Regions from separate parts of the Thiocystis violascens DSM 198 genome, predicted to be linked through region 1. Evidence: riboswitches for the same ligand, from Rfam matches in the RefSeq annotation. Region 1 holds a riboswitch; the other holds the start of a gene.
What was found. Region 1 has a riboswitch for cobalamin ahead of THIVI_RS22680 (IS701 family transposase). Riboswitches for the same ligand answer to the same signal wherever they lie in the genome.
Positions count from the first base shown of each region.

Region 2: linked by a shared signal. The riboswitch ahead of btuB (TonB-dependent vitamin B12 receptor) and the one ahead of THIVI_RS22680 (IS701 family transposase) in region 1 are both predicted to bind cobalamin.

Region 1 is NC_018012.1:1,810,999-1,814,413, forward strand. Features, by position in the region: gene THIVI_RS08085 (hypothetical protein) at 1-73, opposite strand, end outside; gene THIVI_RS22680 (IS701 family transposase) at 214-1,620, opposite strand; cobalamin riboswitch at 1,876-2,107, opposite strand; gene cbiB (adenosylcobinamide-phosphate synthase CbiB) at 2,142-3,104, opposite strand; gene THIVI_RS08100 (adenosylcobinamide amidohydrolase) at 3,115-3,415, opposite strand, start outside.
Region 2 is NC_018012.1:775,499-778,913, forward strand. Features, by position in the region: gene groL (chaperonin GroEL) at 1-167, shown strand, start outside; gene mazF (endoribonuclease MazF) at 331-669, opposite strand; gene THIVI_RS03480 (AbrB/MazE/SpoVT family DNA-binding domain-containing protein) at 669-911, opposite strand; cobalamin riboswitch at 1,270-1,517, shown strand; gene btuB (TonB-dependent vitamin B12 receptor) at 1,693-3,415, shown strand, end outside.

The DNA.
Region 1 (3,415 bases):
CATCGAACCAAAAATCGAATAATGCATCGAAATGGTCCATTTCATTCGGCCTTGAGATGAATTCGGGTTCCATACGTCTTCCACCCATTGCAAGGTTTGCGCGCGGATCCGTGAGTGGTGAAGGACAGAAGCTCTCCGCTTACCGAATCTGGGGCAAGTAGCTCACTCGCCAGCCATTAGTTCTACTTTGTTACTTTAATTCAAACGCATTGACTATCCCGTCGCGGTCAGCTTGTAATAACGCTCGATATCCTTGCGCCTTTGCTCATGCCTGACCCGCATTTGCTGGATTCTTTTTTCGACCGCATCCGGATCGTTGAGTAGTAAAGCGATGATGAGAAGCCGAAGATCACGGCAACTCACCAATGGATAATCGGTTTTGTGCAAAAGACGCTCTTTAACAATAAAGGACAGCGACAACATCACCAGCGCCATATGGTGGTGCCAGGCATTCCATTTTCTGACTTGATAATCTGACATTCCTAATTCGCTTTTGGCTTCTTGAAATGCCCGTTCAACCCAATAGCGCTGTGCTTGCATGTAAGCCAGCCTTTCGATCGGGGTGCTCCGATAATCGACATTACTGAGTGAGTATTTGATCTTGTTGTCCGCGTGATTTCGGCTGATGACCAATACCCGCTCGGTCACGCGCTCCGACTTGCCATCCCAAACCCACACGGGAGCGGTATGAACGGACAGCGTGATCGGCCCTTTGGCCCCATTGCGAACGGCCATCGTGCGCCATTGGAAAGGATAAAGATGGTCGGCATACCATCTCACTTGCGTGGGGTCGCGATCAGCTTGAAGTTTGGTTGGCTTTCGTCCTCGCCCAGCGGATTCCGGAACCGATAGAATGGGTTTGAGGGGATAGATCATCTGATCGCAATGAACATCAAGCAGAAAATTTAACCCTATGTTATCTAAAGAAACACCAAGCTCTAACCCGTGTCCGTACAGGCCATCACCGCCCACCCAACCAATGTCTACGCCCGCCGCCAGATCGGATTGAATCATCTCCAGTGCGAGTTCGATCTTCGTTTTAAACTGACGTGCCTCTTCAGGAATACCCGCTTGGTCACATCGCTTTAAATCAGCGGTCCAGGACGTTGGAAGGAACAACCGCTCATTAATTAACGTGCTCTGTGATTCCCAAACTAAGCTGGCATAAACGCCCACCTGGCAATTCTCAACCTTACCAATGACACCGGCATATTGCCGCGCGACGCCAACGGAATACTTGCCTTTCTTGAGATGCGCTGACTCATCAATGATGTAGCCGACATCCCGACCGCGATAATTCGGCTGATTCGCATACAGACTTGAGGTGTCTTGGGCGATCGCACCGATGAGGTTTCCCGCCGACCACGGTGAATCTGTGATGAACTGTTGGATCCGTTGATAACCATCACCACCGGACACATCAATTTCTTCGTTGATGCGTTCGAGATTCCGTTTTCCGGCTTCAGTTTTGAGAAGACCCATGATGTAAGCTCGACTCAGTTCATGACCATCAGCTGTTTCGTTTTGAAAAAATTCGTGATAATCCTCCAGATGAGCGGAGAGGTTACCAACCATGTTTTTTAACATCGCATCGGTTTCGCTACCAATCGCGTTAGCCATGATCTGCCATTTCCAAATAAAATTTTCCCTGAAAATAATATTTGAAAATCATAAGCTTATGTCAAGCTAACAAAGTAGAATTAGGCTGGAGCAAATCGGCCCGGAATGGAATCTCCGCGGGAAAGGCGACAAGCCCAATCCACAGCGAGGTTCCGGAACAGGTCCGCGAGAGACATCCCAGGGATCAATGCGGGAAAGAAAGGGGCTTTGCAAGAGTGACAAGGCTCACATCCAGGGGATCACCCGCCCCAATTCGTGGTTGGAATCTGTATGGCAGGTCTCCTGACTCACGCGTCAACAGCTTCGTCAACCTTCCCAGGCATCGATCACTCGAACGGATCGAACCCAGTGGTCTATTGACGTGCCTATGCGTTTACAGTTGCGGGGACAGTCACGGAATTAGTCGAGATGTCTCGTACCTCACCGTGTTCCCTTTTAATCCCGAGTCAGAATGACGACCCCAGGAACCATAACTGGATTGATGTTAATCCGAACGATCATCCCATGTAAAGCGATCCTGATCACCATGGCATCGGGAATCGATAAGAGGCGATCACCAATCCGAGGACCATCGCGAATAGACAGCAGAGGGCAATCAAGGTCAACGCGCGCCGCAAATCCTCGGCCCCGAGATCGGCTGGCCAGTTTGGATCGCCCATGAAGACCTCGCGATTGATCAACTGGCCATCGCGCCAGACCGGACCCAGCAGTCGGACCCGCAGCGCGCCCGCGCAGGCGGCCTCGCTCCAGCCTGAATTGGGACTCGGGAGCAACCGGCGATAGCGCCAGGGCGAGCGGAGGGCGAGCCAGGGGTGCAGACGCAGGAGGGCGGCCGCGGTCGCGATCAGCAAGACCGAAAGCCGCGCCGGCAGCCAATGCACCAGATCGTCGCTACGCGCGCCCGCCCAGCCGAAACGCTCGTAGCGCGAGGTCCGGTAGCCGACCATGGAGTCCAGCGTCGAAACCACCTTGACCAGAATCAGCCCCGGAAGTCCGAACAGACAGAGCGCCCAGAGTGGTGTCAGCACCGCGTCGGTCAGATTCTCCGACAGGCTTTCGATGGTGGCGCGGACGATCCCGTCGCGTTTTAGCGGCTCGGTATCCCGTCCGACCAGCATCTTCATGTGCTCGCGCGCGGCCGGAAGATCCTCAAGGTCTCTCAGGACACGCCAACCCTGCTCCACCAGTCCACGCAGGCACAGCAGGCTATAGGCGATGTAAAGATCCCAAAGGAACGCCAGCCAGGGGTGGACAAGGCCAAGCCCAGCGCGGATCCCAAACCAGACGCCCAGCGCGCACGCCACCGTCAGCAACCAGTGCAGCACGCCGCCCAGCCGCCCGTTGAGCCCAACGGCGAAGAACAGGCGCTCGCCGGCCAGGATCAGGTCTCCGACCAGGCGGATGGGGTGCCAGCGATAGACCGGATCGCCCAGGGCGACGTCGAGCAGGCAGGCGGCGAGGATGAGCGCCAGGTGCTCGGTCATGACCACTTGCTCACAGCCATTTGCGCTCGAACCCCTTCACGACCGCCAGCGCTGCCAGTCGACCGGGCGGCAGCTCCTGACGCGCTTGCAGCAGGACGCGAAAATGACCGAAATGCTCGGGCGTCACGGCCACCGCCGCCGCGAGCAGGGCCGCCTGATTCAAGATCGCCTCGCGGGCGGCCTCGGCATGCAGCACGCCCGTGCGCGTCAGGTCCAGGATCTCGGCGAGCCCATAGGCCGCCGCCGCGCTCAGGGGATCATGGACAAGGGCGAGCAGGTTGCGCTCGAAACAGTTGGCATCCGCGGCATCC
Region 2 (3,415 bases), 1.0 Mb from region 1:
CGATGGGCATCATCGACCCGACCAAGGTCTCGCGCACCGCGTTGCAGAATGCCGCGTCGGTCGCCGGTCTGATGATCACCACCGAGGCGATGGTTGCCGACGAACCCAAGAAGGAAAAGGGGGCGGCGGGTCCAGGCGCTGGCGGCATGGATGATATGGACTATTGATGATTTCACTCGCGTGAAATCGTTGGTCGTTTCGTGATGTTAGTTAGAAAACGCGCGCCCGGTTAGCGGGCGCGCGGTCTTTGCTCAACAATTTTCACCGTCCACCCGTCCACCCGTCCACCCGTCCACCCGTCTTCTCGCACGCCGGGATGGCGATCACCGCTCACAGTCCCAATAGCGACTTGATTTTGACCTTGATTTCGACGATTTCGGAGAGCGTCGCCCTGCCCTTGCGCTCAGCCTGCCGAGTCTGCCAGTCCAGGCTTTTGACTTGATCCGACAGTGCGGCGCCGCTGGCATCTGCACCCGCCAGCGCGACCTCGAATGGGTAGCCCTTGATCTGGTTGGTGATGGGGACACACACGAGCAATCCGGCGCGACGGTTATACGCCTTGGGACTCAAGACGACGGCTGGTCGTCGTCCAGCCTGCTCGTGCCCGCTGTATGGCGTGAAGTTCATCCAAACGATGTCGCCCTCGTCGGGCACGTAGGGCGTCGTCATCAGAGCTGTTCCCTGCCTTCGGCGAATCCAAAATCCTGTTCGTCAGGACGATTTTCGTCGGTGATTCCCGCGAGAAGCGCCTCCAGCGAATACGTGGGCGCGACTGGCTCAATGATGACTCGACCCTGTTCCGCGCGCACGTCGACGACTTGATCGAGCATCAGATGCGCCGCCTCCATCACGGCGGCAGGCAGCCGCACTGCAGGACTGTTGCCCCATTTCCGGACGATTTGAACGGCCATTTTGCGACTCCTGTAGAAACAAATGTCGATCCGACGACAGGATAGGCCAGCAAACCGGATGGATCAACAAAAGTATCGACAATCATCGCGTACGGGCAAACGTATCGAAGAGCGATGTCGCGGGCGCGACTCGGTGGATGCGAGGGAGCGTCATGGTTCGGTGATTAAGGCAGGTAGCGCGCGTGCCCGATCGACGGGCACGCTCGCGGCCTTTCCTCCAACTAATCAGTCGACAATGTGTGCCGACAGACGATCCTCCCTTTGCGGGTTATTCTTATCCGAATGTCATGCGGCCGCCACATGATGCGATGTCTGAATGACAATTGTCAATTGACCCGTCATCGGAAAAAGCCGTAAATAGCCCGCTTGATCTTCCGGTGCCCGGATGGCCTTCGCCTGATGGGTTAAACGGGAAGTCGGTGCGCGCGCCTTCATGGATGCGCAATGCCGACGCTGCCCCCGCAACGGTAGACGAGCGAACCGCATCCGACCCTGGATGCGGTTCAAGACGCGACCTGATGCCACTGTGATCATTCATGGGAAGGCGTCGCGTTTGGGGTATACCCGCTCGTGAGCCCGGAGACCGGCCAGAGGATCTGGAGCCGTCGACCTTTCCCGAACGGAATGGCAGATGGCTCCTCACCGGGGTCGCGTGGGCGACTGGCCGGGATGATGCTAGCCCCCGTCGCTTGTCCGTGGTCTCGCTCTCGTCCTGACTCCTCACCGATCCTCCCTGGATTGGCCCGCGCGGGTGCGCTCGGGCCGCTGTTGGAGCCTTGTGATGAATTACCCTTTGATGCTGGCGGCGCTGACCGTGCCGCTGGCCAGTCTTGCCCTGGCCGACGAGTCCGCGACCACACTGGCCCCGGTGGTGGTCACGGCGACCCGCACGCCCGAGCCGGAAAGCCAGACCCTGGCCTCGGTGACCGTCATCGATCGCGCCGAGATCGAACGCCGTCAGGCGCGTTCGGTGCCGGATCTGCTGCGCGGTATCCCCGGCGTCGCCATCGCCCAGAGCGGTGGCGCCGGTCATCCGGCCTCGATCTTTTTGCGCGGAACCAATGCCGACCACGTCCTCGTCCTGATCGACGGGGTCAAGGTGGGATCGGCGACGCTGGGCACCGCGCCGCTGCAGAATCTGCCGATCGAGCAGATTGATCGCATCGAGGTGGTGCGCGGTCCACGTTCGAGCCTCTACGGCTCCGAAGCCATCGGCGGCGTGATCCAGATTTTCACCAAACAGGGCGGCGGTCCACTGACCGCCCGTGCCAGCATCGGCGGTGGCACGCTCGGTACCGGCAGCGTCTCCGCCGGAGTGTCCGGCGGCGGCGACCAGGGCTGGTTCAACCTGGGCGCCAACCTGGACCGCACCGACGGGATCAATGCCTGCGATGGCAGTCCCTCCCCCTTCGCCGGCTGCGGAGTCACTCAGCCCGACCGCGACGGCTACCGCAATGTCGGCGTGAATCTGCGCGCCGGCTATGCATTCAGCGACGCAGCCAAGCTCGACGTGCATCTGCTGCGCTCCGAGAACCGTTCGGATTTCGACGGTTCGCTGTTTTCCGGCAATATTTCGCGCGCCGAACAGCAAGTAGTGGGCGCCTCGGCAACCTTGAAACCCCTGAAGCCCTGGACGGTGATTCTGGCCGCCGGTTACAGTTGGGACAAGCACCGCTCCTTTTACGAGGATGTCGCGCTCAGTCTCGACGATTTTTTTGTCGACAGCTTTAACACCGAGCGCGAGACCTACTCGCTACAGAACGATGTCGCGATCCTGCCCGGACAGATCGCCACGCTCGGCGTCGATTATCTCAACGACCGGGTCGATGGCACGGTCGACTACAACGAGGACTCGCGCGACAATCTCGGCGTCTTCGGCGAGTATCAGGGCCGTTTTGGCGCCGCCGATCTGAAACTCAGTCTGCGTCAGGACGACAACCAGCAGTTCGGCGCCCATGTCACAGGCAACGCGGCCCTGGGATACCTGTTCGGCAATGGGATCCAGCTCTCGCTCTCCTATGGCACGGCGTTCAAGGGGCCGACCTTCAACGAACTCTATTACCCCGGCTTCGGCAATCCGGATCTGGATCCGGAACAGTCGCACAGTCTGGAACTGGGGCTGGGCGGGAATCTGCCGCTCGGCGCGCAGGCGTCCGGGCGCTGGGGGATCAGTCTCTATCAGACCGAGATCGACGACATGATCGCCTTCGACGCGCCGACCTTTGCCGCCGCCAACATCGCCAGCGCGCGCATCCAGGGGATCGAGGCATCCGGATCGGCGCGGATTCTGGATCTCGAGCTGGCCGCCAATCTAACGCTTTTGAACCCGGAGAACCGATCCGATGGGGCCAATGAGGGCAATCTGTTGCCGCGCCGCCCCGAACAGACCTTCCGGTTCGATCTCGACCGTCAGTTCCAGCGCTGGTCCGCCGGCGCGACCCTCTTCGTCGCCGGACGACGCTTCGACGATCTGGCCAATCGCACCCGGCTCGACGGCTACACCC